DNA from 2 places in the Blautia segnis genome. Region 2 is predicted to be linked to the other one. Evidence: predicted binding sites of a transcription regulator. Region 2 holds the regulator's gene; the other holds the start of a gene.

Region 1 (15,869 bases), on a different contig from region 2:
AGGGAAGCTATCCTGTTATTTTTATCAGCTTTGCTTTAGTGAAAGGTGCAACCTATCAGGATGCAAGATTGGGGATTACCAGAATTTCCAAGGAATCTATTTTTTCAGATCTGAACAATCTGGAAATTGTGACTACAGATTCCAGGAAATATGAGACTGCCTTTGGCTTTAACAGGGAAGAGGTAGAAAGGGTTCTCATGGAATTTGGCTGCATGGATCAGCTGGAGCAGGTTCGGTACTGGTATGATGGTTTTCGTTTCGGCAGCCGCACGGACATCTACAATCCATGGTCCATTACCAAGTTTCTGGATACCGGCCGTTTTGAAAACTTCTGGGCAAATACCAGTTCCAACAGTCTGGTTGGAAAGCTGATACAGGAAGGTTCGCCAAATATAAAGGTTGATATGGAAGATCTTCTTTCTGGGAAAAATATTGAAACTCCAGTGGATGAGGAAATTGTATCAGTTGTCTATTACCAACCACGAAGTGAAGAATATGTTCCGGAAAATGATCCGCGGCTGGTTTCAGAAATCTAATGTGCGCTATAATGATTTTATCAAGGCACTGCTGGTGGATGATGTAGATTATATGAATGAATACATGAACCAGATTTCCCTGCAGACCTTCAGTTCTTTTGATACCGGGAAAAAGGTGCTGATTAGAAAGGATGTATCAAACAAATGAAACAATGTATGGATTCTGAGAACCTGCACCGCAGGTTAAAAAAAATAATTGGTCAGGTGCAGGCCATTGACCGGATGATCGACGAGGATGTTCCCTGTGAGGATGTTCTGTCCCAGATCAACGCTGCAAAATCCGCGCTTCACGGCTGCGGCAAGGTAGTGCTGGAAGGCCACATCAAACACTGCGTTCGTGATGGAATTGAGCATGGCGACGCAGATAAAACCATCGAGAGCTTTACCAAAGCAGTGGAACGATTTTCCAATATGGGATGATCTCCGTTACGGTTCTTGAGTGATAGATTTATATGTGTCAATGCACAACAGAGCAGGCCGCATATCATTACGCAAACCATTTCCGACTTATTGTCAGAGTCGGAAATGGTTTGCGGGTGATATGCGGCCTGTTTTGCGTCTGTTTTGAGAATTCTTATCATTTACCCTTCTTGATAACCTATACCCCTATAGGTATAATGAACCTATACCTCATAAGGTATGGAAAAGAGGCATAACATGAAAAATCTAATGGGAAAGTTAGAAGAGTTACTTGAAATCGGCGGCACGAAGAAAGACATCACCCTGCTGGTGATCTCTGGAAGCGCCATTGTGTTAAGTCTGCTGGGAATTTCCCCGTTCCCCTTTGACATGTCCTGGATTGCCATTGTGCTGTGCGGACTTCCTATTATTCTGGAAGCCATCATTGGACTGGTGACGGAATTTGACATCAAAGCAGACGTTCTGGTATCTCTGGCGCTGATCGCTTCTGTGTGCATTGGAGAGGATTTTGCGGCCGGAGAAGTGGCATTTATTATGCAGCTTGGCGGACTTCTGGAAGAGCTTACTGTAGCCAGAGCCAGAGCCGGAATCGAAAAGTTGGTTCATTTAACACCACAGACCGCCAGGGTAATAAAAGATGGAAAAGAATCTGTTATCCCTGCGGAAAAGGTACAGGTTGGTGATATCCTTCGGGTACTTCCTGGGGAAGGGGTTCCGGTAGACGGAATCATTATTTCAGGACAGACTTCCGTCAACCAGGCGGTTATGACAGGGGAGTCCCTTCCAGTTGATAAGACAGTGGGAGACGAGGTATCCAGCGGAACGGTCAACCAGTTTGGAGCCTTTGAGATGAAGGCTTCCAAGGTTGGGGAGGACAGCTCCATCCAGCGAATGATCCGTCTGGTCCAATCCGCAGACGCTGGGAAAGCTAAGATTGTAGGGATCGCAGACCGCTGGGCTACCTGGATCGTGGTGATCGCGTTAACTGCGGCAGCTCTTACCTGGCTGATTTCTGGAGAGATTATCCGTGCGGTTACTATTCTGGTTGTATTTTGTCCCTGCGCCCTTGTGCTGGCTACCCCAACCGCTATTATGGCGGCTATCGGAAATGCCACCAAGCATGGCTTCCTGGTACGTGAGGGAGATGCCCTGGAACGGCTTGCAAGGGTAAACGTGATTGCGTTTGATAAAACCGGAACTTTAACATATGGTACACCGAAGGTGGTTGCAGCTGTCAGCAACAGCGAAAATTATAACAATGATGATATTTACAGACTTGCAGCCTGTGCCGAGCAGCTTTCCGAGCATCCCCTTGGAAAAGCAATTGTAAGCTGCTGTAAGAAGGAAGGCATCATACTTTCCGGTGCAGAGGATTTCCAGATGATTCCGGGACAGGGAGTCTGTGCAGTGTCAGAAGGAAAACAGGTTCTGGCGGGAAATCCGAAGCTTTTGAAGGAACATGGCGTGGAAATAAAGACCATTGCCGAAAAGTGTGCAGACACTGAGGATAAAACAGGAGAAAGCAAAGAATTAACAGATGCAAGTTTTTATAGTACTCAAAAAATTCAGAGTAAGGCTAATCCGAAGCAGTACATAGAGCGCGGCTGTACCGTTACTTATGTGGCAATTGACGGTCAGTATGCTGGTTTCATCGCTCTTTCCGATACTCTTCGTGAGGAAAGCACCGGCATGATTGACTCCCTGAACAGCCTTGGCGTTCAGTCGGTCCTTTTAACCGGAGACCATGAAAATGCGGCGAAGACCATCGCATCCCAGCTTCATATTAAGGAAGTCCGTGCCAACTGTCTCCCGGAAGACAAGTTGAAATACATTGATGGTTATCAGCAGGAAAACAAAATGGTCTGTATGATCGGCGACGGAATCAACGACGCCCCGGTTCTGAAGCGTGCAGAAGTGGGAATTGCCATGGGCGGCGTGGGAAGCGACATCGCAGTAGACGCAGCCGACATTGCCCTTGTAGACGATGAAGTAAAAGAGCTTCCCCATCTCATTGCTCTTTCCAAGCGCATGATGACTGCCATCAAACTGAACATGACCTTTTCTATGACCTTGAACTTTATTGCAATCGTCCTTGCCATCACCGGAATCCTGAACCCCATCGTAGGTGCCCTCGTCCACAACGCAGGTTCCGTATTGGTAATCACAAATTCAGCATTCTTATTAAAATGGAGGAAAAAATAATGACAATCAAAGTAATCGGAGAAGCATTTCCATGTAGGGAACCACTGCAATCCCAAATCCATGGGCCACAAGTCCGGCAATTACGCTGTCCTCCTCCGTCTCGTAGGCAATCTGGGGCTCCTGGCCGATCTGGCGCAACAGGCCGTCAACTACAGAACGAAGACCGGAGCCTTTGGCAAAATAAACCTGTGGATAAGGAATGGTCTGGGCAAGGTCAATGGTGTGAAACTGCGCCAGAGAGGCGAAAACAAGGTCAAAACGCCTTGCGCAAAGCCCGTCAAGCAGCTGTCCGGTGATGCCTGTATTGAATGTAAAACGGATATTTTCTCAGGATACTGCTTCAGAAATCGTTCTGCAAGCCCGGGAACAAAGTCTTCTCCCAGGGTACAGAGAAGCCCCAGACGAATCAGTCCTTCTCCTCGTCCCACACGCTGAAGGGCGTCCACTCCATTGTCCAGTGTCATAAGAGTCTGCTGTGCACAGGCCAGAAATTGTTCCCCATAATGGGTAAGCACAATGCTTTTTCCCACCTTCTCAAAAAGGGGAACTCCAAGCTCAGCTTCCATCTGTGAAATGGCGTGACTGAGGCTTGGCTGTGCAATGCAAAGATGTTCTGCCGCCCGTGTATAGTGCAGCGTTTGTGCCAATTTTGCAAAATATCGTAAATGTAGCAAATTCATATTCAATTCCATCAATTATTCTTTCAATTTTAAAGGAACTATATAAAAGGGACTTTTGTCCCAAATAAAAGGCATTGATGTAAGGGGCAAAGGACTTTTGCCCCTTGGATTATGTTGATAAAAATTATCAAAGGTATTGCTGAGAATATTTATCAGAATCCATTGGAATCATATGGAAAGAGAGCGCATGCGGGGCATTTGGAAAGTCTGAAATATAGGACTCATGTCCTGCAAATTCCATATTTTTACATTCAAATTGTATTTTATTAAAAGCATGTTCCAAACCGATTGACGGGGAAAAAACAATACCGTATACTACAATCGTTAAACCAATAACAATTCTTCAATATACGCGGAGAACTACAAAATAGAAAGAAAGAGGTACAAGAATGAAAGATTTTGCACAGTGGGAAGGCTTCAGCGGAAGCCGTTGGAAAGAACAGATCAACGTTCGTGATTTTATCCGTCACAATTATACCCCTTATGACGGAGATGATTCCTTCCTGGAAGGCCCGACCGAGGCTACAGACAAGCTGTGGGGAAAGCTGCAGGAGCTGCAGAAAGCAGAGCGTGCCAATAATGGTGTGCTCGACATGGAAACTAAGGTTGTTACAGGCCTGACTGCATATGGACCTGGATACATTGACGAAGATCTGAAGGATCTTGAGAAAGTAGTAGGACTTCAGACAGATAAGCCTCTGAAGCGTGCATTTATGCCATACGGTGGAATTAAGATGGCAGAGAAAGCATGCGAGATGTATGGCTATAAAGTAGATCCGCAGATTCATGATATGTTTACAAAATATGAATTCAAAACACATAACCAGGGTGTTTTTGATATCTATACACCAGAGATGAAAAAAGCACGTCACAGCCATATCCTTACCGGACTTCCGGATACCTATGGACGTGGACGTATTGTAGGTGATTACAGACGTGTGGCTCTGTATGGTATTGATGCTCTGATCGAAGGCAAGGAGAAAGACTTTGCAGCATGCGACCGCCAGGGTATGAGACGCTATGATTTCCAGCTTCGTGAGGAAATTGCAGATCAGATCCGTGCCCTTAAGGGAATGAAAGCAATGGCTGAAATTTATGGCTATGATATTTCACAGCCGGCAAAAAATGCACATGAAGCATTCCAGTGGCTGTACTTTGGATATCTTGCAGCAATCAAGACACAGAATGGTGCTGCGATGAGTGTTGGACGTATCTCCACATTCCTTGATATCTATATTGAAAGAGACCTTAAGAACGGTGTTATCACTGAGAAGGAAGCTCAGGAGCTTGTTGACCACATGGTAATGAAATTCCGTATGGTTAAATTCGCAAGAATCGAGTCCTACAACCAGCTGTTCTCCGGAGACCCGGTATGGGCTACTCTTGAGGTTGGTGGTATCGGTGTTGACGGACGCCATATGATCACCAAGAATGACTATCGTTTCCTGCATACTCTTGAGGACATGGGACCGGCTCCGGAGCCAAACCTGACGGTTCTTTATTCTTCCAGGCTGCCGGAGAACTTCAAGAAATATGCTGCTAATATTTCTGTTAAAACAAGTTCCGTACAGTATGAGAACGATGATGTTATGCGTCCGGTTTGGGGCGATGACTATTCAATCTGCTGCTGTGTATCTGCTACAGAGACTGGTAAGGAAATGCAGTTCTTCGGAGCTCGTGCAAACCTTGCAAAATGCCTTCTTTACGCAATCAACGGCGGTGTGGATGAGAAGCTGAAAATGCAGGTAGGACCGGAGTACAAGCCGATTACTTCCGAGTACCTTGATTATGATGAGGTTATGCAGAAATATGACCAGATGATGGATTGGCTGGCTCATCTGTATGTAGGAACTCTGAACATGATCCACTACATGCATGACAAATATTACTATGAAGCAGCTGAGATGGCTCTGATCGATACAAAGGTTGACCGTTCTTTCGCAACCGGTATCGCCGGATTCTCTCATGTAGTAGACTCCCTGTCTGCTATTAAATATGCAAAAGTAAGAGCAATTCGTGATGAAGACGGAATTACTACAGACTTCCAGGTTGAGGGTGACTTCCCACGTTATGGTAATGATGACGACAGAGCTGACAGCATTGCGAAAGAACTGCTTTCTACATTCATGGAGAAGCTGAAACATATTCATACTTATCGTGATTCCAAGCCAACCACATCTATTCTTACCATTACTTCCAACGTAGTTTATGGTAAGGCTACAGGTGCTCTTCCGGATGGAAGAAAAGCCGGAGAGCCGCTTGCACCAGGTGCTAACCCATCCTACGGCGCAGAGCAGAACGGACTTCTTGCTTCCCTGAACTCTGTTGCAAAACTTGACTACGAGGATGCACTGGATGGAATTTCCAATACTCAGACAATCAATCCGGATGCACTTGGACACAGTGATGAGGAGCGTACAGATAACCTTGTTCACGTACTGGATGGATATTTCAACCAGGGCGCACATCATCTGAACGTAAACGTATTTGGAAAAGAGAAACTGATCGATGCTATGGAGCATCCGGAAAAAGAGGAGTATGCAAACTTCACTATCCGTGTTTCCGGTTATGCTGTTAAATTTATCGATCTGACAAGAGAGCAGCAGCTGGATGTTATTGCCAGAACCTGCCATGACAGAATGTAATTAATAAAGGAAAACAACATGTTAAAAGGCTATGTTCATTCTCTGGAAAGCTTCGGGTCTGTAGACGGACCCGGAGTGAGATATGTAATTTTTCTTTCCGGCTGCGCTATGCGCTGTCAGTTCTGTCATAATCCGGATACCTGGAATATGAAGGAAGGGAAAGAATACACCACGGATCAGCTTCTGCAAACAGCTCTTCGCTTTAAATCCTACTGGGGAGAAAAAGGCGGTATCACGGTGAGCGGCGGGGAACCCCTTTTGCAGATGGACTTTCTTACAGAGCTTTTCCGCAAGGCAAAGGAAGCAGGAGTCCATACCACCCTGGATACCAGCGGAAATCCTTATACCACGAAGGAACCATGGCATTCCAAATGGCTGGAACTGATGAAATACACAGACCTTGTGCTTCTGGATATCAAGCAGATCAATGAGCAGGAGCATGTGAAGCTTACCGGGCAGACTAATCAGAACATTCTGGCTATGGCTCGTGAGCTTTCGGACATGAATAAACCTGTGTGGATTCGCCATGTACTGGTTCCGGGAGGTAGTGACAAGGATGAATATCTGCACCAGCTTGCGGATTTTATCAAGACACTGGGAAACGCCCGGCGCGTGGAAGTTCTTCCGTATCATACGCTTGGTATTTTTAAATGGGAAAAGCTGGGAATCCCATATCCGCTGGAGGGCGTGAAACCTCCAACGCAGGAAAGAATTGATAATGCAAGACGGATTCTTAACGCCATATAAGAGATCGTGAAGCAAACTCCTTAAAGGAAGGTCGCTGTGAGACTGGAAAAGTCTCACGGGGACCTCTTTTAAGTTGCGGGAAATGATTAGTTGTTGTTGGAAAGAAATGAGGAGATTTCTTGTAAAAAACGTTGGCCGTATTTCTTTAGTTTGTTTTGGCCGACGCCGGAGACATCCAGCATTTCGGATTCGGTTCCTGGAAGCTTCTCGCACATGTCGATGAGGGTTTTGTCGGTGAAGACGATGTAGGGCGGGACGGATTCTTCTTTGGCAATCTGGAGGCGAAGCTGGCGTAGGGTTTCGAAAAGGGCGGATTTTTTTGCGGCATTTGGGCTGGAAGTATTAGTGGCTTCGTTGGAATTGCCGGCAGTATTTTCGGCTTCGAAATAGCTCTTTCCGTATGGATTTTTGCGTTTCTTTGACGCGGAAATCTTTTCTTTTTCCTTGAATTTTTTTACAAGGATCTGGGTGTTTTTCTGCTGTAATTCTGAGATATTTCCGACTTTGAGGACACTGTATTCCCCGTCTGTCTGGACGATGTAACCCTGGCGGATCATCTGGCTGATGAGAAGTCTAAGGTCATTTTCCGTGCGGCTTTGAAGCTGACCGTAACAGTTGTAGGAGTCGGCGCCAATCTCTCTTAAGCGGGCCCTCTTGGAGCCAAGCAGGGTACCGATTACAAGGGCCTGGCCGTATCTTCCGCGCATTTCTGTAATGCATCCGATTACCCATTTGGCGTCCTGAGTCATGTCCAGTTCTTCGAATTCCTGATGGCAGTTGCCGCAGTTGTCACAGGGCTGGTCAGTGGATTCCCCGAAGTAATTCAGGATATAATTGCGCAGACAGGAGGTGGTCATGCAGTAGCCTTCCATAATCTGAAGACGCTTTGCGTCCTGATGGCGCACCTGTTCCATTTCAGCGAAATCCATGCCCTCGAAATCCTTGCTGCCAAGGAGCATTTTACTGATCATAACGTCCTGCGGGGAGAAGAGAAGAATACATTCTGCAGGTTCTCCGTCACGACCTGCACGGCCGGCTTCCTGGTAGTAGTTTTCTATGCTCTGGGGCATGTTGTAATGGATGACGAAACGCACGTTGGACTTGTCGATTCCCATTCCAAACGCGTTGGTGGCAATCACAACTTGGGCGCGGTCATAGATGAAATCATCCTGGCTTTCCTTGCGGATCTCTGTGTTCATTCCCGCATGATAACGGGTGACAGAAACACCCTGTTTTAGCAGCTGTTCATACAAAGTATCCACGTTTTTGCGGGTGGCGCAGTAGATGATACCGCTTTCGTTTGCGTGACTGGCTATGTAGTTTGCAATGAAGGTATCTTTCTGTTTTCCTGTAAGATGCTCCACTCGATAGTAGAGATTTTTTCGGTCAAAGCCAGTGATGACAATGTTTGGATTCTTCAGTTCCAGAATTCTTGCAATGTCGTTTTTGACCACTTCTGTGGCGGTTGCGGTGAAAGCACTGAGGATCGGATGTCCAGGCAGCTGCCTCACGAAATCTACGATTTTCAGGTAGCTGGGACGGAAATCCTGTCCCCACTGGGAGATACAGTGTGCCTCGTCTACTGTCACCATGGAAATGGGAGTATGCAGGGCAAACGCCAGAAAAGAAGCCGTTTCCAGCCGCTCAGGTGCCACATAAATAATCTTGTACACACCTCTTGCGGCGAAAGAAAGTGCCTTGCTGATCTGTCCTTCTGTAAGGGAAGAATTGATATATGCCGCATGGATTCCCGCTTCATTTAAGGATTTCACCTGGTCCTGCATAAGCGAAATCAGCGGCGAAACCACCAGCGTAATCCCCGGCAAAAGCAGCGCCGGAACCTGATAACAAAGGGATTTCCCAGCCCCGGTAGGCATAATCGCCAGCGCATCCCTGCCGTCCAGAATCGTATCTATAATTTCCTCCTGCCCCTCACGGAAGGAGTCATATCCGAAATAAGTTTTTAAAATCTGCAAAGGAGTGATCGTTGAACTTCCCATCTGCAGATTGGAACCTGTTGTATTCAATGTCATAATTGTCCTTTCTCTATTTATTAACCATTTTCAGTGCCGCCGCAGCCGTTTCCCCCGTCAGCTCTGTAATACTGGAAAGCACCGGAACATCCCCATATTTTCGGTTTTCATAAAACGCATAATAGCATCCATACAAGATATACGTCAGCATAATATTAATATCCCGGTTCTCCCGATACTGTGGATAAGCCCCAAACACCAATTCCTTCAAAGCAATCTCAATCTTCTGCACCAGACACTTACTCCTGCTCCCCGAAAACAAAATCCCAATCAGCGCATCCTTCGCCAGAAACCCCATAAACAGCTCTCGCGAAAAATCCGCCGTATCCTCCAGTACCTTCTCCGGATGGCTCAAATTCTCCATAATAGAAACCACCACCTCCGTCTCCAGCGTATCCGAAAGATGATAAATATCCTGATAATGAGAATAAAACGTAGACTTATTGATCCGCGCCCTCTCACACAACTCCTTAATCGTAATCCTCTCTAGCTCCCTATGCGATCTCAATTCAATAAACGCATTAATAATACTCTGTCTTGTCTTTTCAACCCTAATATCCATACACTTTTCCTGCTCCTCCTGGCGTCCGCTTTAGCAATATAATTATCCAACACTTTTTTGAAAAAGTTGGATTTCCAACCAAAGTCGTTTTTCGATGGTAGCAATTCCTTTCCCATACAATTATAATCCCTATTATACAAAGAAAACCAACTACTGTCTAATAACTTTTAAAATCAATCACAATAGAAATGGGAGAGGGTATTTATGGATTTTTACAACTTTTACACCGGCAAAGAATTTGAAGCCTATCAGTACCTGGGCGCACACGTCTTGGAAAGCGGCACCACCTTCCGCACCTTTGCCCCTGCAGCACAGCGCGTCTCCGTAATCGGAGAATTCAACGGCTGGACTGAAACCCCAATGAACCGCGTCCACGATGGAAATTTCTGGGAATGCACCATTGACGGTGTGGGCTCCGACCTGATGTACAAATACAGAATCTACCGCCAGGACGGCTCCTTCATAGACCATGCAGACCCCTACGCATTCTACAGCGAAATGCGCCCCGGCACCGCATCCAAAACCTATGCCCTTGGCGGCTACAAATTCAAAGATGCCAAATGGCAGAAAGGCTGCAAGGTAGGCCATGACAAGCCAATCAACATCTACGAGATGCATTTCGGCTCCTGGAAAAAACGGGGAGAAGGACAGGAAGACTGGTACACCTACGAAGAGCTTGCCCCAATCCTCATCGCCTATCTGAAAGAATACGGCTACAACTATGTAGAAATCATGCCTCTTTGCGAGTATCCCTGCGATGAATCCTGGGGCTATCAGGACACCGGATATTTCAGCCCAACTGCCCGCTACGGAAAGCCGGAAGAACTGAAATCCTTTGTAGACCAGTGCCATCAGGCAGGCATCGGCGTAATTCTGGATTTCGTTCCTGTGCATTTTGCTGTGAATGATTATGCACTGGCAGAATACGATGGAACCGCATTATACGAGTACCCCAACATGGCAGTTGGACGCAACGAATGGGGCAGCTGCAACTTTATGCATTCCAGAGGTGAGGTATGCAGCTTCCTGCAGTCCTCCGCATATTACTGGCTGAGAGAATTCCACTTCGACGGACTTCGCATGGATGCGGTAGGAAACCTGATCTACTGGCAGGGAGACGCAAACCGCGGCGAGAACCTGGCTGCTCTTAAATTTATCCGCACCATGAACCAGGGACTGAAAGAGCGTGTCCCGGAATGCCTGCTTTTTGCAGAAGATTCTACCCCTTACCAGGGTGTTACTAAGGCTGTCTGGGAGGGCGGACTTGGCTTTGACTACAAATGGGATCTTGGCTGGATGCACGACACCCTGTCCTATTTCCAGGCAGATGCAAATGAAAGAAGAGAGAAGTACCACAAGCTGACTTTTTCCATGATGTACTACTACAATGAGCGCTATATTCTCCCTCTGTCCCATGATGAGGTCGTCCACGGAAAAGCCACCATCGCCCAGAAAATGAACGGCGGATACGACGGCAAATTCCCTCAGGCAAGAGCCTTTTACATGTATATGTATGCACATCCAGGCGCAAAGCTGAACTTCATGGGAAATGAACTGGCACAGCTCAAAGAATGGTGCGAGAAAGACGAGCTTGACTGGATCCTGCTGAAATTCCCGATCCACGAAGCTTTCCACAAATTCATGGCAGACCTGAATAAGTGCTATCTGACGAATAATGCATTCTATCAGAGAGATATCCGCCAGGATGGCTTTGAGTGGGTGGACTGCCATCAGGAGCAGAAATGCATGTACCTGTTTGAGCGAATCAGCGGGGATCAGAAGATTCTTGCAGTGTTCAATTTCTCAGATGAAACTCAGGAATACACCCTGGAAAAGGATTACGCCGGATATGAGCTTCTCCTTGCCAGCGACATGGTAAAATACGGCGGCAAAAAGCGCTACACCAAGAAAGAAAAAGAAATCAAGGGCGGAAAAGCGGTATTCAAAATGGGACCGTTTTCCGCAAGATATTATCTGGTGAAGTAATATTGAAAAGCAGACAGCAAAGGGCATGCTTGAAACGCTGTTTCAAGAGCTTTGCGAAAAGTAGTCCAGAGCTTGGAGAGCATTGCAATTTGTCACAGTATTTGGTATAAACAAAAGACCTGCATCCAAATAAAATGCTATAATCGAAACTTACTATAGTTCATTTATCTGGAGTGCAGGTCTTATTTCATGTATTAATCTGTAACTATTTGGCAGGCAATATTCCGTAAAGCGTGCAGCCGTGAGAGTATGGGATTACGGCATTTATTTATCCGGAGCCAGATGGCTCTTGATTGCGGCAAAGCTCTCCGGGCTTATAACGTGCTCGATGCGGCAGGCATCGGAAGTAGCAGTCTCAGGATCAACGCCCAGGCTGATCAGCCAGGAGGATAAAAATTCATGACGCTCATAAATCATATCCGCAATCTTCTGACCGGATTCAGTAAGATAAATATATCCTTCAGGAGTGACGGTGATATGGTTCTTCTCACGGAGATTCTTCATGGCAACGCTGACACTGGACTTCTTAAAACCAAGCTCATCAGCGATATCAACAGAACGGACAACGGGTTTCTTCTTGCTGAGGACGAGAATTGTCTCCAGATAGTTCTCAGCGGATTCATTTGATTTCACGATAGATCACCTCAATTTTCTAGCTTGTGTTGCTGTTCAAGTATAATAATTATAGGATACCATAGTTTACTGAATTGGGCAATTATTTTTTGACCAGTTTATCCGCAATCTTTTATGCATTTTATGCATGTTTTTTATTTGATCTCTTTTTGGGGCTTTTTCTGAAATCTGGAAAGCAGGAGCAGTACGGCGAATGTGATGACTTCCGAGCTTAAAAAGGAGCCCCATACGCCGTTTATTCCAAGGAGTTTCGATAGGATTACGGCACTAACGGCGATGGCGAAGATTCCGCGCATGAGGGAACCTGTGATGGCTGGGCGGGCGTTGTCAGTGGCGGAAAAATAGGCCACCAGCATAATATTAATGCCTGCAAACAAAAAGCCAAGAAAGTAGATTCGAAGTCCGATATGGGCATAATTCAAAAGCAGAAGATTGTTTTCACTGTTGAAAATCCCGATTAATCCATCTGTAAATCCCCAGGAAAGAGCCACTGTAACAAGCTCCAGAACCAGGCAGGAAAGAATACTCCATTTCAAAAGCTTTCGTACATTTTCCTGTTTTCCCTGCCCATAATTCTGGCTGATCAGCGGCTGTGCGCCCTGCGCCAGTCCGTTGAAAATAGACATGACCACCAGGGAAAGATTGGCAATAACGCCGTAAGCAGCTATGCCTACATTTCCTGCAATATCCAGGATCAGCATATTGAAAATAATGGTAATAATTGCAGAAGAAAGCTCTCCCACGAATGCGGAAATTCCAAGCTGGCAGCAGGAAACAAGGTGTCGGATAGAAGGGCGCTTCCACTGAAATTCCACCTGATTTTTCTTACTGAGAAAGTGTGTGGAACAGATGGTCATGGTTACCGCAGGGCTAAACGCAGTGGCAAGTGCCGCACCGGAAAGCCCCAGTCCCATAGAAAACATGAAAATATAATCAAACACAATATTAAACAGGCTTCCTGCAATAGCGCCGATCATGGCCCGTGAGGTAGCATGGTCATTCCGGGCAAAGGCTGTGAAGGTGTAATTGGACATAAACAGCGGCGTAGTGATCAGCATAATTCTGAGATATCCTTTTCCAAGATGGATCAGTCTCTGATCGGCACCAAGGAGCTCAAGAAATTTTCCCGGAAGAAAAATTCCTGTGAGAATAAAAGGAATGCTGCAGATCAGGCACCAAAAAATAGACTGTGTGAAATAAAAATCCGGATTTCCGCCCTGGGCTTTGCTGATGGAATATCTGGTAGCAGAGCCGATGCCAATCATGGCGCCGATTGCATAAACCAGCCCGTAAACAGGCAGGATCAAGTTCAGCACCGCCAGTCCATCTGCACCTGACTGAACGGAAATAAAAAAGGTATCTGCAAGAATATACACAGAAATCCCGATCATGCCAGCCACACTCTGTGTGATGTATTTGAAAAATTGTTTTAACATTTTAAGCGGTTATCCTTTCTGAAATATATTTTTATCATTATTGTTATAAAAACAAATGAAGAAAATATTGTACCCGGACGCAGGATTCTGCGGATCCAGAAGGGGATAATGTCTGTTTTGCTTTATCATAAATGAAAATGATACTCCTGAAATGAAATTTATCAAAGACCTGTTCATTATACAATAGGAACAGAAACCTGTAAATATGGGAAACCGTAACATTTCACAGTATTTTCCCATGACAAATCATGTACCGGGTAGTATAATAAAAATAATTATTGATTTCGTGAGGATTCATTTTGGAGAGGATTTTGAAAAAAGCTTTGGGAAAATACAGTCAGATAAGGTGAATCATTATGCTGGAGAAAATCACTTTTTTCAAAAAATATTTCTGCAGGATGAGCAGCGAAATGCATCCATCGCCCACGCGGTTCTTTCGGAATTTGACTATGTATGCTGGATCGATCTGGAAACCCAGGGGTATATTCTGTATTATTCTGCAGATGAGAAAACCGTGGTTCCCCAGCATTCCGCAGGAAATTTTGACCAGGTGATCGGGGATTTTAATTTACAGTATATTGTGCCCGAAGAGGCAGAAGCGGACAAGGCCCTTTACGAACCCAGGAAGAATGGAAAAAACAGCTGCACAGTGCGGCACGATACAAAGAAATAAAAGCTTTGAAACAGAACGGATTTTGAAAAATATCAGAGAATCTCAGCTGACAGAGGTTCTCTGATATTTTTTTGCTGGGAAATTTAATGGCGCAGTGGGAGAATTGTATATACATCCCCCAGGGGGGCTTGCGGAAAGAAAGCGTTTTTGATAAAGTTTTAACATTGGAGTATATTTGCGGAATATACAACTTTAGATTTATGCGGAGGAAATACAATTGGATAGATTGCTGGATGAAATAGAGAGCTATTGGAGTACCCGGACAGAGGGGTATTCTGAGGTGAATGAAAAAGAGCTGAAGGGGATGCAAAAAAAGGCATGGCTAAAGACCCTGGAAAGTGGATTTTTGGAAAAAAAACTTTCTGATAACGACAAGGAACAGCTGCGGATCCTGGATATCGGTACAGGCCCTGGCTTTTTTCCAATGATTCTGGCTGAGGCTGGTTATCACGTAACGGCTGTGGATTACACCCCTGGAATGCTGGAAAAGGCTGCTGAAAATGCGGCAAAATTTATTGGAGAAAAGAGCAGCAATATTGAATTTAAGAGGATGGATGCCCAGGCCCTGGAGTTTGAGGATGAGAGCTTTGATGTGATCATTTCCAGGAACCTGACATGGAATCTTCCTCATCCGGATCAGGCATACGGGGAATGGCTTAGGGTGCTGAAAAAGGGCGGAAAGCTTCTGAATTTTGATGCCAACTGGTACGGCTATCTCTATGATGACAAGAAGCGGGAAGCCTATGAAAACGACCGCAGGAATGTGGAAAAAGGCAGCCTTGACGACCATTATCTGTGCACGGATATTGACCGCATGGAGAAGATCGCACTGCAGGTTCCATTGTCTGAGACAAAGCGCCCGGGATGGGATGTGAAGGTCTTGGAAGAACTGAAAGCAGAAAAAATAGAGGTAGATGAGAACATCTGGCAGCAGGTGTGGAGTGAGGAAGAAAAGCTGAATTATGGGTCCACGCCTATGTTTATGATTAAGGTTACGAAATAACAAGAGGAACTAAAGCGTAATGGTCAGCAGGCAGTATTCTGAATCATTATGATGATTAAAGCTACCATATGGAAAGGATAAAAGAATGGGTGATACAATAAATATCGGCGGTCTTTGCGCGGCACCGGGACAGCGCGTCCACGGCTTTATCAGCATTGGAGATGGTGAATTTTCCCTTCCTGCGACGATTGTCCGCGGGGAAAAGCCAGGCAAAACGGCTCTGATCACGGCGGGAATCCATGCAGGAGAATATGTGGGAATCCAGAGCGCAATAGAGCTTGGAAGAGACCTGAAAATTGAGAAAATGACGGGA
Region 2 (15,869 bases):
TCTGGATCTTATCCAGCATTTTCACACGGCTCTCTGCTCGCTTAATGGATTTCTCCCGGTTAAAGGAGCGCAGCTTTGTGATAACTGCTTCCTGATGCTTGATTTCACGCTGCTGGTTCAGATAGGCCTTGTACTGGGCATCGCGAAGCATGGCCTTCTTAAGGGCGTAGGCGGAATAATTGCCATCGTACATGCGCATCTGTCCGGCTTCGATCTCCACGATTTTGGTAACCACCTTATCCAGGAAATAACGGTCGTGGGAAACGATAAATACGGCTCCTGGATAGTTGAGAAGATAGGTTTCCAGCCAGGCAATGCTCTCCATATCCAGATGGTTGGTAGGCTCATCCAGAAGCAGGATGTCCGGCTTGGAAATCAGAAGCTTGCCAAGAGCCACACGGGTTTTCTGACCACCTGAAAGGTTCTCAATCTGCTTGCTGTAATCCTCTTCCTCAAAGCCAAGACCCTTAAGCACGCCTACGATCTCGCTTTTGTAGGCGTAGCCGTTCTCCAGCTCGAACTGATGGGTCAGACGGGTATAGCTGTTCATAAGGCTCTCCAGCTTTTCTCCGGCCACATATTTCATTTCCTGCTCAAGGGTACGGATCTTCTCCTCCATATCCAGAATGTACTGCTTGGTGGTCAACAGCTCTTCGTAGATGGTGTGATGGCCGTGAATGTCCTGATACTGGGCAAGATAGCCAATCTTTTTGTCCTTTGCAATAACCACATTACCGGAATCTGCGGAAATCTCCTGCATGATAATGCGAAGGAGAGTGGTCTTTCCGGCACCGTTATTGCCGATCAGGGCAGCCTTTTCCCGTTCTTCTATGTGAAAAGAGGCATCCTGCAAAATGACCTTCTCCCCAAAGGATTTGCAGATGCTCTGACATGATAAAATCATAAGTTCCTCCTTAACTGTAGGTGCTGGATGTGGGCAGATATAATCATTCCTGCCGTCATCCAGACCCTTATTCTTAATATTATACTTGAAATCCTGCATTTTTGAAAGAATAATTGTCGAATTACAAAAAAATATGCAAAAATTTGTAAGACTGCACAAGTAATCCCATGAAAGCACTGAAAAATATAGTATTTCTGCATTTTCTGCTTATTACAAACTTATCGCCATTTATCGTAAAATATCGTATTTTGATGTTAAATTGGTGTAGTAATTGGTACAGTAACGGAAAATCAGATAGCTTTTATGCTCTTTTTTTGTCCTTTTTTCTAAATTACACATGAAGTTTATGTGATAGGCAAAAAGTTATCTATGAGAAAATTAGCTTTAAGCGATGAAAATTTGTATAAACAAAAAGTTACACAAAATATAAGCACATTTAGAAATATAATATTAGCAATAATTGTATGTACTGAAGATAGGTAGGTCTGTTTAGGATTGCCCTTTATAGAATTAGAAATTGAAGAATTTCCACCTGTTTTTATAGGGAGACATTAATTATGGAAAATCTAAATGCTTTTCTTTGACACAGTTTATCGCGCAAACCTATGGGATTATGCCAGGGTACCACATGAATAAGGCGCATTGGATATCTGTGATATTAGATTGCTCTGTTGGAGATGGTAAAACGCTGGATTTTTTAGATATGAGTTATGATTTAACTGATACGGGAAGAAAATAATTTTTTTAAATACCCTTTAGGAATAGAAATAAACCTAAAGGGTATTTTCCAGCCGGGATATGGTCGATCACAATTCCGTTTTGGATAGATTCAATCTTTAACATTACAGCACCGTCCTTCCTGTCAGCGGATCCGGGACTTCAAGCAGAGCCATGATCAATGCCATACGGATATATTTTCCGTTCTGCACCTGGTCAAAATAAGCGGCTCTTGGATCCTGGTCCACGTCTGTGGCAATTTCGTCCACCCTTGGGAGAGGATGGAGAACCGGCATATCCGGCTGTGCCAGATTTAACTTTTCCTGGTTCAAAATATAGGTATCCTTTAACCGGACATAATCTTCCTCGTTAAAGAAACGCTCTTTTTGAACCCTTGTCATATAGAGCACGTCCAGCTTTGGAAGGGTTTCCTCCAGACTGGTGACTTCTTTGTAAAAAGACTGGTTTGGCTTTAACGTTTCTTCAACTACGTAATCCGGAATCTTAAGCTCCTCCGGGGAGATGAAGTAGAACTCATTTCCAGGATGACGTACCAGGCTGTTTACCAGGGAATGCACGGTTCGTCCAAATTTCAGGTCACCGCAAAAGCCTACTGTTAAATGATCCAGATGCCCTTTTCTCTGGCGGATGGTCATAAGATCAATCAGTGTCTGGGTAGGATGGTTATGTCCTCCATCACCGGCATTGATAACAGGTACTGTGGCGTACATGGATGCGCGAAGGGGTGCACCTTCCTTGGGATGGCGCATTGCAATGATATCTGCATAGCAGCTTACCACCCGGGCAGTATCCGCTACCGTTTCTCCTTTTGTGGCACTGGACTGTTCAGCCCCGGCAAAGCCAAGGGCTTTTCCGCCAAGGCTTAGCATGGCAGATTCAAAGGAAAGACGGGTTCTGGTACTTGGCTCATAAAAAAGAGTGGCAATCTTTTTCCCATCTGCCACATGGCTGTACACTTCCGGATTTTCTGCAATGCGGTCTGCCAAATCCAGAACTTTTGTAGTTTCTTCAAGGGTAAAATCAAGTGGATCGATCAAATGTCTCATAACCAGGCTCCTTTTGTTAAAAACTGATCCCGTCTGGCTCCGACGGAAATAAACTGGATCTCATGGTTCAAAAGCTGTTCCAGAATACGGATGTAGGATTTGGCCTTCTCCGGAAGCTCATCATAAGTCCGGCAGCTGGAAATATCGCAATCCCAGCCCGGGAGCATTTCTATTACCGGCGTATAACTTTCCAGTTCCTCCATAGGATCAAAGTCCATTACTATAACTCCATCCTGTTTGTAGCCTGTAATCACAGGAATCTCTTTCATGGAACTTAACACATCCATTTTGGTCAGTGCAATTATATCTGCATTCTGGCATTTTAATCCATAACGGCTGGCTACGGCATCAAAGGGCCCAACCCTGCGGGGACGGCCTGTGGCAGCACCATATTCGCCGCCCGCTTTTCGAAGCTCTTCTTCCCAGGCATCGGACATTGCTTTTTCTGCTACAAAGGGACCGGCACCAACACAGGTAGAATATGCTTTTAAAACGCCCACCACATGATCCAGGGATTTTCCCGGAATTCCGGCACCGATAGGGCCATAGGCAGAAATGGTAGAGGAACTTGAGGTATAGGGGAAAATACCATAATCAATATCCCTCATGGCGCCAAGCTGGGCTTCCAGCACTACCTTTTTGTCCTCTGACAGTGCCTGTTCCAGAAACTCACCCGTGTCTGCAATATAGGGACCAAAGAGTTCAGCCTGTTCCTCACACCAGGTAAGAAGTGCAGGGTAGGACATGGGCTCCTGATGGTAGCAGCCTGCAAGCTCCAGGTTCTTTGCCTCCAGCATGGTTTTTAATCTGGCTTTTACGGAATCCTCTTTTAAATGCAGCAGATCCCCAAGACGAAGGGTTTTCTTACGGTACTTGTCACTGTAGGCATAGGCGATTCCACGGCGGGTAGAGCCAAAGGCGCTGTCGGTTTTTGCCAGCCGGTTTTCTTCTAACTCATCCTGTACCTTGTGCCATGGCATGGAGATCGTGGCACGCTTTGAAAGCTTCAGATGATCCGGTGTAACCCGGATTCCTTTTTTCTCTATTTCATGGATTTCCCGGGAAAGATGTTCCAGATCGACTACCATTCCGTCCCCGAGGACACATACCACACCTGGATGTAAGATACCAGATGGGAGAAGATTTAAGACAAATTTACCCTGGTCGGTGACCACTGTGTGACCTGCGTTGTTGCCGCCCTGGTAGCGGACGACCACATCTGCCTGCTCCGCTAAAAGATCGATCACACGTCCTTTTCCTTCATCGCCCCAGTTAATACCGGTTACTGCTGTAAGCATTTGTTCCTCCTTTGAAAACTGTCCGGGCTGCCATATTACAATGAACAGCTTTTGGCCCTGTCACAGTGTTCTTTTTTATTCGGGTACATAATACGCTTGACGCAGGAATAAGTAAAAACTATAATTGATATAGTTGGAATAAACATATGATATGTCAAAAGAAAAGGAAAAATATTATGGACGTAAATTTCGAATATTACAAAATTTTTTATTATGTGGCAAAATACCACAACTTTACCAAGGCAGCCCAGGCTTTAAACAACAGCCAGCCTAACATCACCCGGGCCATGAACTGTCTGGAACAGCAGCTGAATACCACTTTATTTATCCGTACTAACCGTGGGGTACAGCTTACCCCGGAAGGAGAACGGCTTTATACCCATGTGCTTGGTGCAATGGAGCAGTTCCAGGTTGCAGAAGAGGAGCTGGCGGACAGCTCCGGGCTTTCCCACGGAAGTGTAGCCATTGGCGCCAGTGAAACTGCCCTGAATATTTTTCTGTTAGACAAATTAAAAAACTTCCATATGACTTATCCGGGAATCCGGCTGAAGCTTTATAACCATTCTACCCCGGAAGCCATTGAATCCGTAAAAAGTGGAAAGATCGATTTTGCAGTAGTTTCCACTCCGGCAGAGGTGGATTCCCCGTTGAAACAGATCATGCTCATGCCCTTCCAGGAGATCCTGGTTGGCGGTACCACGTTTACCGCCCTTGGAAGCCAGGAGCTTTCTCTTCGGGAGGTAAAGAACTATCCGCTGATTTCTCTTGGACGGGAAACTATGACCTATAAATTTTACAACAGTGTATTTTTATCCCATGGCCTGGATCTTTCCCCGGATACGGAAGCCGCCACTGCGGACCAGATCCTGCCGCTGGTAAAATGTGAACTTGGCCTTGCCTTTTTGCCCCAGCCAATGGCAGCCCCATCCCTTCTGAAAAAAGAAATCGTACAGATCCCACTAAAAGACGAAATCCCGGAGCGTCAGATCTGTCTGGTGTATGACAGCCAGCATCCTATGGGCGCTGCGGCAAGGGAATTAAAAAACACAATTGTAGCTGGGCGGGTTTAAAACCAGCGTATGGAGAAAATTTTAGTGAGTTGTAAAAAACTTGGAGGAGGTATCCTATGGATTACATCAAAGAAGCAAAAAAACTTGGGTTTTCAAATGCGGCAATCATGGATACACAAAAACTTGTGTTCAAACCGGAATATCGAAAGTTTTGTGAAGAAAATCAGTGTGGATGTTACAACGTGAATCCCGCCTGTCCACCTGAATGCGGAACAGTAGAATCTATGAAACAAAGGGTATTCGCCTATGAAAAAGCGCTTATTCTCCAGACGATACAAAACAAGGATATGGACTACAAAATGGCGAAGCTTGCGCACAATAAACTCACCGAACAGCTGGCCTCTAAAATAATGGAATCTGGAAATACAGACCTGCTGATCATGTCCGCTGGTCCTTACAGGCACCATTCCTGCATGTCCGCCTACTGTGTTGATGCCCAGGAAATGGCAGATGCGGTGGGAATGATCTGCTGGGGGACCGATGATAAGATACGGTATTTTTCACAAATTTTATTTCATGGAAACTTGTAATGGAAAACACATACAACGGTCAATGATATGGCAGACATAAAAATATGATATGAAAGAGAAAATTTTCATTCTATTGCGGTATGACTATAACAATGCTATAATCCCTCCTGAAAAGAGATAAGTACAGCTCTCATCATGATCCAAACAGAAAAAGAGGCGTTTTAGTATGAAAACAGTTTTACCAAGAGAACATGCTGTAGAAGATATTTTTTCCAAAATCCTGGCTTCCCCGGAGGCATCAAGAAGACTTCGTGAAGTGTTTTACCAGTATCTGGATGATGAACATATGCTGGTGGATGAGGATCCGGACCACTTTTTGCAGGTACTCTTTCACGCTTACCAGAACGGGGATGTAAGTGCCCTTCTTCTGGAATTGTGCGGAAAAAGTATGTTTGATCTGCTCCGCGAAGCCTATCTGATCCCAAGAAAATTCCACGGAAAGGCAGGAGAGAATCCGGTCCTTCTTACCAATGTGGAAGGAGAGCTTCTTAAAGATGCTGGAAAGATGGTTTCCGCCCATGACTATGGAAAATTTAAGGAAACCTTTGACCGGCATGAATGTGTACCAAGATCCAGACTTTACCTGGCAGATGGATATGACATTGTACGCTCTTACACGGATGGGCTGGAAATTAAAGAGGAAAAAGAAGAGCGCCAGCGTGGGATTTTAATCCTCTATGCACTTCCGGATACCTGCAAGCTGGGGCTTACAGAGGCGCAGGCCTATGCGGTTGTATGGAAGACTTTCCAGGAGATCCAGCAGGCAGCACCCCGTGCAGTGGTTTTTTATGGACAGGAGACCGGCGTAAAAAAAGAAAATCCAGAGAAACCCTTTGATGAACTTGGCGTTTTGCTTCCCATCCATGAATTTGAAAAGAAAATGCTCCAGCATATGGAGGAAATTGACGGGATCGTCCTTGCCTGCAGGGAGCGGATGATGGAACTTGCAGGAAATGACAGCCTGAAATTATAAAGGGACTTTTCGGAAGGAAGTGGGCTTATGCAGCCAGAGATGGTCAGAAAAAATCATATGGACGTGGAGTGGCATGAATACACCGATGCAAATGGCCAAAATACCCCCGTTATAAATGCAAGCATCACCGAAAAGGCTTCCATTATCGGACGTGTGGGGATCATGTTTTTATCCTGTGGGACTGGAGCCTGGAGGGTCCGAAGCTCCATGAATGCCCTGGCCGAAGCAATGGGAATTACCTGTACCGCAGATATCGGACTGATGTCCATTGAGTACACCTGTTTTGACGGGGAAAACGGCTTTACCCAGTCTTTATGCCTTACCAATACAGGGGTGAATACGTCAAAGCTGAACCGGCTGGAGCATTTTATCCGTAACTTTGAAACAGAGGGAAAAAACATGTCCGGGGAAGAGCTTCACAGCTATCTGGATGAGATTGAAAGGATCCATGGCCTTTATTCCCCGGCAGCCCTGGGACTGGCTGCCGCCATTGCATGCTGTGGATTTACCTTTCTTTTAGGCGGAGGACCAGTAGAGATGTTTTGTGCTTTTATTGGAGCAGGACTTGGAAATTTCCTTCGCTGCAAGCTGACCAAGCATCATTTTACTTTGTTTCTGGGTATTGTTACATCTGTCTCCCTGGCATGCTTTGTATATGCAGGATTATTAAAATTAGGGGAAATCCTGTTTGGGATTTCCATTCAGCATGAAGCAGGATATATCTGTGCCATGCTTTTTATCATCCCTGGCTTCCCCTTTATTACCAGCGGAATCGACCTGGCAAAGCTGGATATGCGTTCTGGTATGGAAAGGCTTACTTATGCACTGATTATTGTCCTGGTAGCCACTATGTCTGCCTGGATCATGGCCATGCTTCTTCACTTACAGCCGGTGGATTTTATAAAGATCCATATGTCTGCTGCAATGTGGATTCTCACACGGCTTATTGCAAGCTTTTTCGGCGTGTTCGGTTTCTCCATCATGTTTAACAGTCCGGTAAGGCTTGCCTGTTCTACGGCAGTACTTGGTGCAATTGCAAATACCCTGCGGCTGGAGCTTGTGGATCTCGCCACCTTACCTCCGGCAGTGGCCGCATTTATCGGAGCTCTGACAGCTGGGCTTCTGGCCTCCCTTCTGAAAAATAAGGTGGGCTATCCAAGGATTTCCGTGACAGTGCCTTCTATTGTGATCATGGTACCGGGGCTTTATTTATACCGTGGATTTTATAACCTTGGAATCATGTCCTTATCCCTTTCCGCATCCTGGTTTGCAGCTGCGCTTCTGATCATTGCAGCACTTCCGCTGGGACTGATCTTTGCAAGGATTTTGACAGATAAGGCGTTTCGGTATTGTACCTGACTTGAATTGCAAACAGGTGCAAGCTGCTAAACCGGTCCGGCAAAAGGAGGTGGCTGATATGTTAAGTATGATTTCCTATGCTGAAGAAAACGGCGAAAAAAAGGCGAAAACCGCTTAGGGACGCTTATGAATATGATAGAGAAGTATATTGCGGATAAAATAACATCTTTATGTGAAAAACGTGATATCAGTAAATACAGATTATCACAGTTTTTTCAGGAAGGTAATTCGGAGAATCTGACAGAAAAACAGAAAGAAGTTCTAAGGGTTTGAAAAATCATTCCTGCAATCTGCACGCCCCACTTTGCGGTATATTTCACCCGAATTCGGCCTACGTAGCCCGGATGTTTTCCTTGTGCAAAGCGGAGTAAGGGGGTATAATAAAATCAGTTTTTTGTATAATTTTAAAAGCTATAATAAGGAAATCGGCAAACCAGATGAAAATTTGGGACGCAAAGCTACAGGACCTGTAAAATGGTAGCCAGTTGCATAAAGTGAGGTGCACTGTCTGTTTGGCAGTGCTTTTATTATAACATGAATTATTAATAGTACATGATAGGTAATTGCGAAACAAGTTCGCAATCCTGATTAAAAAGCGGTAAGAATCCTGCAACGCAGAATTCTTAAGATGAAAAGTAGGTGCTTTTAAATTTAGACATGACTAAAAGACTTCCCAGATAAACTGCGAAGTCATGAGATGGATGCTTTTGTATCTCTGGAGGAATCCATCTGGTCTGAATAGGGAATATCTTCGGTTACTACTATTGGCAAATCGGGCATATATTTTGCAATAAATAAAGAGTCCTTTTTTTAAGGCAGATCTGTATAAGAAGTACTTTACGCTTGAGTATAATCGGAGTCTTACAGGCGGAGAAAAATCCTGGGTGAAAGAAAAACTTACGGGTATGCTGGCAGAATATATCTCTTATGCCAAAGACTGTCTGGGGAATCAGACACTGAAATTTAAGATACAGGACTGCAATGATTATGATGAAATGCTTCAGGCACTGATATATGATAACGATCAAGACTTCAAGAGTGTTCCACTTACAAATATACTCGTACTTTTAAGAAAGGCAAGAAAAGCAGAAGCTGTCGCAAAATGTCATCGGGAACTTATGATCTGATACTTATGGATATCCAGATGCCAAACATGGATGGCTATCAGGCAACCCAGTGTATCCGGCATTTAAATGATAAAAAGAAGGCAGAGATCCCGATCATTGCCATGACAGCAAATGCTTTTGAGGAAGACAAAAAAAGAGCATTTGATGCGGGCATGAATGAACATATAGCGAAACCCATTGATATTGAGAAACTGAGAGTGGCCATTCTTTCTGTATTGAATAAACAGAAAAACTGACAGACTGGGAAGAACAACAGCAGGATAATAAAGATGAAAAGAATAAATAAAAAGATAGGAAAAAATAAGAATAAAAGATTATGTTTGAGCATTTTTGCAATTATTATGCTGCTTTTTGTATCAGCTTCTGTTTATGCGTCGGAGATAAAAAGTGACGGGGAAACAACTCAGGCAATGGAAGAAGAAAATAAAACCGTGAGAGTCGGGTATTTTCCATATTCCAATTTTCAGGAAGGCGGTTCCGGGGAACACAAGCAGGGAGCAGGCTATGAGTATCTTCAGAAAATTTCTTATATAACCGGCTGGAAGTATGAATATGTCTATGCTTCCTTTAAAGAGTGCCTGGATATGCTGGAAGCTGGAGAAATAGATATACTTGGAAATGTCAGTTATACACAGGAAAGAGCAGAAGCTATCAATTTTTCTTCTTATGAGGAGCTAACGGAACGATACTGGATCTATACCAGGGAGGACCATGCGGACCTTACGGATGGTGATCTAAAGCAGATAAATGGCTGCCGTATCGGTGTTGCAGATGGAAGCTATCAGAAAGAACTTCTGGAAAAATGGCTGGACAGCAATCAGATCCAGGCAGAGGTTGTTGCCTGTAAAGGCTATGATGAAATGATAGAAAAACTGGATGCAGATGAACTGGAGGCTCTTGTGATTCCGGCACTGTCTGTCAACAGCGATTTTATTGCCATTGCCAATATCGGGGCAAGTGACTGTTATTTTGGTGTATCAAAATCCAGACCAGATCTGTTAAAGGAATTAAATTCTGCCCTGGAAGAAATCAACAACACAGAAACGGACTACAGCAGCAAGCTGTATGCCCGTTATGAAGGAAAAGCGGTCATAAATTATGCACTCAACAAGGAAGAAAAACAATGGCTGGATGCACATGAAAATACAATCCGTGTGGGATATCTAAAGGATAATCTTCCTTTTTGCGGTGAAGAAAATGGGAAACTGACAGGAATCCTTGGAACCGTTTTGAACACTGTCCAGGAAAAATATGAAATCACGATCAAGGCAGTTCCCTGTTCCACGGGAGTGCAGATGAACGAGGCATTGCAATCTGGTGAAATAGATATTGCCGGTCCTATCATTCAGGATCTTTATATGCAGGAACAGTTTCAGGTGGTTTTGACGGATGTAATCTTTGATATTACGCCGGTTGTTATTTACCAGGGGAAAGAATATAGCAGCAGTCTCTCTGCAATCGCAGCGACAGAGACCTCACTGTATTCGGAATTGATGGTGTCCCTTCTTTTTCCAGATGCAGAGATCAAACAATATGACACACAAGAGGAATGCCTGGAGGCAGTAGCAAAGGGAAAAGTAGGAGCAACGGTTATTCCCTCTTCAAAAATCAATCTTCTTAATGAAAGTCCACTGACCAAAAGTCTGTCATTTGCAGAAATGGCAAAACGGCAGGAATTAGCGATGTTTACAACGAGAGGAAACAGAAGAGCAGCTACCATTATCAATAAAGCAATTGAGCAGTCATCCAATATTTTAAATGGCGTTGTCCTTGCGCAGAATTCCGTTTCAGAAAAGAAAATGACCTTGCAGGATGTCCTTGCAGAGTATGCCGACTTCGCTATCGGAATTTCATTTGTGATTATTTTTGTACTGCTTCTTCTGGTCTATTTCCTTTCCGTAAGCAGGAAAAAACAAATGGAAGCGTTGAAAGAAGCACAGAATGCAAATGCGGCGAATATTGCAAAAACAACATTCCTGAACCATATGTCCCATGACATCAGGACACCAATGAATGCAATTGTCGGATTTACAGATATTGCCCTGAAGAGGAAGCCGGACGAAGAAGTGGAGAATTGTCTGAAAAAGATCAGGCAGAGTTCCGAATATCTGATGACACTGATCAACGATGTGTTGGATATCAGCCGCATTGAAAGTGGTAAACTGGAATATAAACCAGTACCGGTAGATCTCAGGGATATGATAAATACTGTTTTGTCGATTGCAAGGGGATATATGGAAAACCGTGACCTTAATTTTTATGTTTCAAGAGAAGAACTTAAAAACCCCTATGTAATGGCAGATGAACTCAGAATCAGGGAAGTATTGCTCAACATTATCAGCAATGCAGTCAAATTTACAAAAGACGGAGGCACTATTTCATTTATTGCAGAAAACAGTCTGGGTAATGATGAGCACCATATAATCGTGCGCTATCGTATATCGGATACCGGAATTGGTATGAGTGAGGAATTCCAGGCAAGAATATTTGATGAGTTCAGTCAGGAAAATGATGGAGCAAGAACCAGTTATAAGGGAACCGGACTGGGAATGGCCATTGCCAAACAGTATGTAAATCTTATGGGTGGGAAAATTGAAGTCAGCAGCAGACAAGGTATTGGCTCAACCTTTACGGTAGAAATCCCCCTGCTTATAGCAGAACAGGTATTGACTGAAAAGGAAGAAAATTTAAGGAAAGATATGGATTTACAGGGTTTGCATGTTCTTTTGGCAGAGGACAATGATTTAAATGCGGAGATAGCAGTAGTTTTATTGGAAGAAAAAGGGATGGTTGTAACCAGGACTGTAGATGGCAAATCTGCTCTGACACAGTTTTGCAATACAGCTCCCGGGACTTTTGATCTGATCTTGATGGATATTATGATGCCGGAAATGAATGGATATGAATCGACAAAAGCCATCCGAAATCTGCCGGACCGTCCGGACGGAAAGAAAATACCTATTATTGCAATGACGGCAAATGCATTTGCAGAGGATGTACAGGCTGCTTTGAATGCCGGGATGAATGATCATGTGGCCAAGCCAGTTGATATGGAGATTCTGATATCTGTCATCACAAAATATATAGAACGATGATTCAGGTGTTAAAAATGGATTGAAAATTTCACATGGAATGGAGCTTGAATATTTGGTACTAAAAAGTGGACGATTTCGATCATTTAGTTGCGATAGTAATAAAATATATTGAAAAAAGTAGGAGAAATTCAGTTGTTAGAGAAAGCAGTTCAGTCTGCAATATATGAAAAAGCTCTTAAAAATCATTATATAGAAATTCTGTATATTGATTTTGAAGATACAGGAAAATGCATAAAGCTTCATCAGGATACGAAGCTGCGTAGTGGTGAAAACATTTTCCCAGAGTCGGATGAGCAGATGTTTGAGGATTATATCTGTGAGAAAATTATGCGTTATGCATCTGGTGATACAGAGGATCTTAACCGGGTAAAGCAGCAGATGATGCTGTTGCAGAAGAATGAAGAATTGTCAAATGCACTTCATTATAGCCAAAAACGGGATGAAGAGCTTACAAAGGCATTGGAGACGCCGTACCATAGAAGCAGCCAGTTTCAGCTTTGACTCTTTTTTCTGCCACATACGATATCCCAGAGGTACAGACAGATAGAGTGCATGGACATGGTTCTTTACCGGGATACAAAGCATGATACTTACAAAGCAGTGACCATTAAGGCAGCTGGAACCATTATGTGCTGCGTGGTCAAAAAGTTTTGTGATTTTGCACAACTTTGATTGACAAGAAAATAACATTTCGGTATAATTGACGTAGTGTATCGCGGAAAAGTATAGGCAGCGGGAACAAGGAGGGGAACATTTTGGAGGCGAAAGAAATCTCAAAGGCAGTGGTTAAGAGACTGCCAAGGTATTATCGCTATCTGGGGGAACTGATGGAAGAGAAGGTAGAGCGTATATCTTCCAATGATCTGAGCAAGAAAATGCACGTAACTGCATCCCAGATCCGTCAGGATCTTAACAACTTCGGCGGTTTTGGACAGCAGGGATACGGATACAATGTAGAATATCTTTACACAGAGATCGGCAAGATCTTAGGGCTGGACACCATCCATCCCATGATCATTCTGGGTGCAGGTAATCTGGGACAGGCACTTGCCAATTATGGGGATTTTGAGAAAAGAGGATTCCGCCTTGTAGGAATCTTTGACGTGAATCCGGTTCTGGAAGGAATTTCCGTTCGCGGCATTGAGATCCAGATGATCAGCCGGCTTCCGGAATTTATGAAGGAGAATCAGGTGGAAATCGCCATTCTGACACTTCCCAAGAACAAGGCCAAGGAGATGGCGAAGATTCTCATTGAGAACGGAATCAAGGCAATCTGGAATTTCGCACATACAGATCTGGACGCTCCGGAGGACGTAATCGTGGAGAATGTCCATCTTTCCGAGAGTCTGATGGCTTTGTCCTACAATTTAAGCCAGTATCGGAATGAACATACAGAGAAATAGAAGTTAAAGAGGACTGCTGCTTGTCTCACTGGAAGATTTACAGGAGACCGGGCAGCAGTTTTGCATATAGACGCGAAAGGAAATGATTTGTTGCCTGACGCGTCAGATGAGGAGCTGATCATGAAAAAAGTTGTGACCTGCAGCCAGATGAAGCTTCTGGACCATGAAACCATTCACAGCATGCACGTACCGTCACTGGTGCTGATGGAGCGCGCAGCCCTGGCTGTCAGAGATGAAATCGTGAAGTACCTTCTGGGGAAAAATCCCGATGGCAGCTGGCAGCATGAACGTGTCCTGGCAGTCTGCGGTTCCGGCAACAACGGCGGCGACGGCATTGCCATTGCAAGGCTGCTTCACTTATCCGGGATCCATACGGAGATTTTTCTTGCAGGAAATCCGGACAAAATGACCGAAGAAACCAGACGCCAGTGGGAAATTGCCGCCAGCTATCAGGTGCCGGTAACGAATAACCCGGTATGGAGTGAATATACTGTTATAGCAGACGGGATTTTCGGCGTGGGGCTTTCCCGGGAAATTGCGGGAAAATACAGAGAAATCATCGACTGCATGAATCAGGCAGAAGCCTGCAAGGTGGCAGTGGACATTCCGTCTGGCATCCATGGTGATACAGGAGCCATTCTCGGCGTGGCTTTTAAGGCAGACATGACGGTAACCTTTGCATACCGGAAACGGGGACTGTGCCTTTACCCAGGAAGAATGTACGCGGGAAAGGTTGTGACAGCAGACATTGGAATTTACGACCGGGACCCGAAAGGCATCCAGATTGCAGAAAAAGCAGCCTGTCACATGGAGCAGACAGACCTGGCAGAGCTTCCTTTAAGAGCCCCCTGGGGAAATAAAGGAACCTTCGGGAAAGTCCTCCTTATCGCAGGCTCCCCTGGAATGTGCGGCGCCGCCTGCCTAAGTGCCAGCGCAGCCCTTCATGGCGGAGCAGGAATGGTGAAGATCCAGACCGTGGAGGAGAACCGCGTTCCCCTTCAGACCCTTCTTCCCGAGGCAATGGTAACCTGTGAATTTAACGAGGAAGCCAACCAAAAGAACCTAAGCTGGTGCGATGTGCTGGTGATCGGCCCGGGACTTGGAACAGACGGAGTGGGCAGAGAGCGAATGCTCTGGTTTTTGAAAAACGGGGCGGCAGCGAAAAAGCCTGTAGTCATAGATGCGGACGGGCTGAACCTTCTGGCTGAGCATCCGGAATGGCAGGAATTTATAAATGAAAATACAATTCTGACCCCGCATATGGGAGAGATGAGCCGTCTGACAGGCAGCAGCATTTCTCATTTGAAAGAGGATCCGGCAGCCGCGGCCTTTGAATTTGCAGACAGAAGCGGGGGCGCCTGTGTGCTGAAAGATGCCTGCACCGTAATCGCAGACCAGGAAGAACACCTGTATTTCAATCTTTCCGGCAATTCGGGAATGGCAACTGCGGGAAGCGGGGATGTACTTTCCGGCATAACGGCTGCAGTGCTTTGCATGTATCACAGCCAGGAAGAAAAGCCGCCGGTTTCTTATCAGGCAGCCATGGCCGTTTATATCCATGGACGTTGCGGGGATTTTGCCCTCAGGAAAAAAGGAACCCACGGCATGACCGCACAGGATCTGATCGAAGCACTTCCAGAAATATTGAAGCTTTCGGAGGGGGAAAATTAGAGCGTACTCCCAAAGCGGAAATGATTTTTTAAACAGGTTACATCGGTGAACAGTAACGAGGAGAACATTATGGAAAAATATAACAGAATTAAGGCGTTGATTTCCCTTGATGCCGTGAAATATAATTTTGAACAGATGAAAAAGAACATAAAAGAAGGGACGAAGATCATTGCCGTGATCAAGGCAGATGCATACGGACATGGCGCAGTCCCCATTGCGGCCATGCTGGAGAATTTGGATTACATCTGGGGCTTTGCCACTGCGACTGCCCAGGAAGCCCTGCAGCTGCGCCGGGAAGGAATCACCCGGCCGATTCTGATCCTGGGACTTGTGTTTGAAGAGTACTACGAAGAGCTGGCAAGAGAGGATGTGCGCATGGCAGTCTGTGATTATGAAACTGCCCGCAAATTTAGCGAGGCGGCAGCCTCCTGCGGCAAAAAGGCGCTGATCCATCTTGCGGCAGACACCGGCATGACAAGAATCGGATTCAAGGACAGCGAAGAGAGTCTGGAAGAGATCCGCAGGATTTATGAGCTTGACAATGTGGAAGTGGAAGGCCTGTTTACCCATTTTGCAAGGGCAGATGAGTATGACCGCACCCCGGCCATGGTACAGCTGAAGCGCTACCTTGACTTCGCGGACCTTCTGGAGAAAA

What was found. Region 2 encodes Rex, which represses fermentation and respiration genes when NADH is low (regulators of the CRP and FNR family bind a similar motif). Its sites were predicted from a motif close to ATTGTTAANTANTTAACAAT; they were not measured.
Region 1: the regulator Rex is predicted to act here: its motif matches at 4,159-4,178, upstream of pflB (formate C-acetyltransferase).

Annotation. Positions count from the first base shown of each region.
Region 1 is NZ_JACOOT010000005.1:18,826-34,694, reverse strand. It holds partial or broken gene H8S54_RS02335 (AAA family ATPase) at 1-651, shown strand, start outside; gene H8S54_RS02330 (metal-sensing transcriptional repressor) at 681-956, shown strand; gene H8S54_RS02325 (heavy metal translocating P-type ATPase) at 1,194-3,158, shown strand; gene H8S54_RS18005 (LysR substrate-binding domain-containing protein) at 3,165-3,359, opposite strand; gene H8S54_RS02320 (LysR family transcriptional regulator) at 3,308-3,805, opposite strand; gene pflB (formate C-acetyltransferase) at 4,228-6,483, shown strand; gene pflA (pyruvate formate-lyase-activating protein) at 6,502-7,230, shown strand; gene recQ (DNA helicase RecQ) at 7,317-9,263, opposite strand; gene H8S54_RS02300 (TetR/AcrR family transcriptional regulator) at 9,277-9,825, opposite strand; gene glgB (1,4-alpha-glucan branching protein GlgB) at 10,030-11,811, shown strand; gene H8S54_RS02290 (metal-dependent transcriptional regulator) at 12,076-12,444, opposite strand; gene H8S54_RS02285 (MATE family efflux transporter) at 12,579-13,880, opposite strand; gene H8S54_RS02280 (hypothetical protein) at 14,086-14,553, shown strand; gene H8S54_RS02275 (class I SAM-dependent methyltransferase) at 14,771-15,556, shown strand; gene H8S54_RS02270 (methyltransferase domain-containing protein) at 15,642-15,869, shown strand, end outside.
Region 2 is NZ_JACOOT010000039.1:54,028-69,896, reverse strand. It holds gene abc-f (ribosomal protection-like ABC-F family protein) at 1-904, opposite strand, end outside; gene H8S54_RS18385 (MmcQ/YjbR family DNA-binding protein) at 1,485-1,643, shown strand; gene H8S54_RS19505 (aspartate carbamoyltransferase regulatory subunit) at 1,649-1,747, opposite strand; gene pyrB (aspartate carbamoyltransferase) at 1,747-2,688, opposite strand; gene H8S54_RS16665 (adenylosuccinate synthase) at 2,685-3,986, opposite strand; gene H8S54_RS16660 (LysR family transcriptional regulator) at 4,163-5,056, shown strand; gene H8S54_RS16655 (DUF2284 domain-containing protein) at 5,113-5,586, shown strand; gene H8S54_RS16650 (DUF4866 domain-containing protein) at 5,753-6,559, shown strand; gene H8S54_RS16645 (threonine/serine exporter family protein) at 6,587-7,918, shown strand; gene H8S54_RS19210 (DUF6783 domain-containing protein) at 8,134-8,238, opposite strand; gene H8S54_RS19205 (DUF6783 domain-containing protein) at 8,209-8,289, shown strand; cyclic di-GMP riboswitch class I at 8,336-8,411, shown strand; gene H8S54_RS18380 (hypothetical protein) at 8,803-9,045, shown strand; gene H8S54_RS16635 (response regulator) at 9,021-9,281, shown strand; gene H8S54_RS16630 (ATP-binding protein) at 9,315-12,140, shown strand; gene H8S54_RS16625 (hypothetical protein) at 12,273-12,641, shown strand; gene H8S54_RS16620 (redox-sensing transcriptional repressor Rex) at 12,896-13,543, shown strand; gene H8S54_RS16615 (NAD(P)H-hydrate dehydratase) at 13,664-15,214, shown strand; gene alr (alanine racemase) at 15,284-15,869, shown strand, end outside.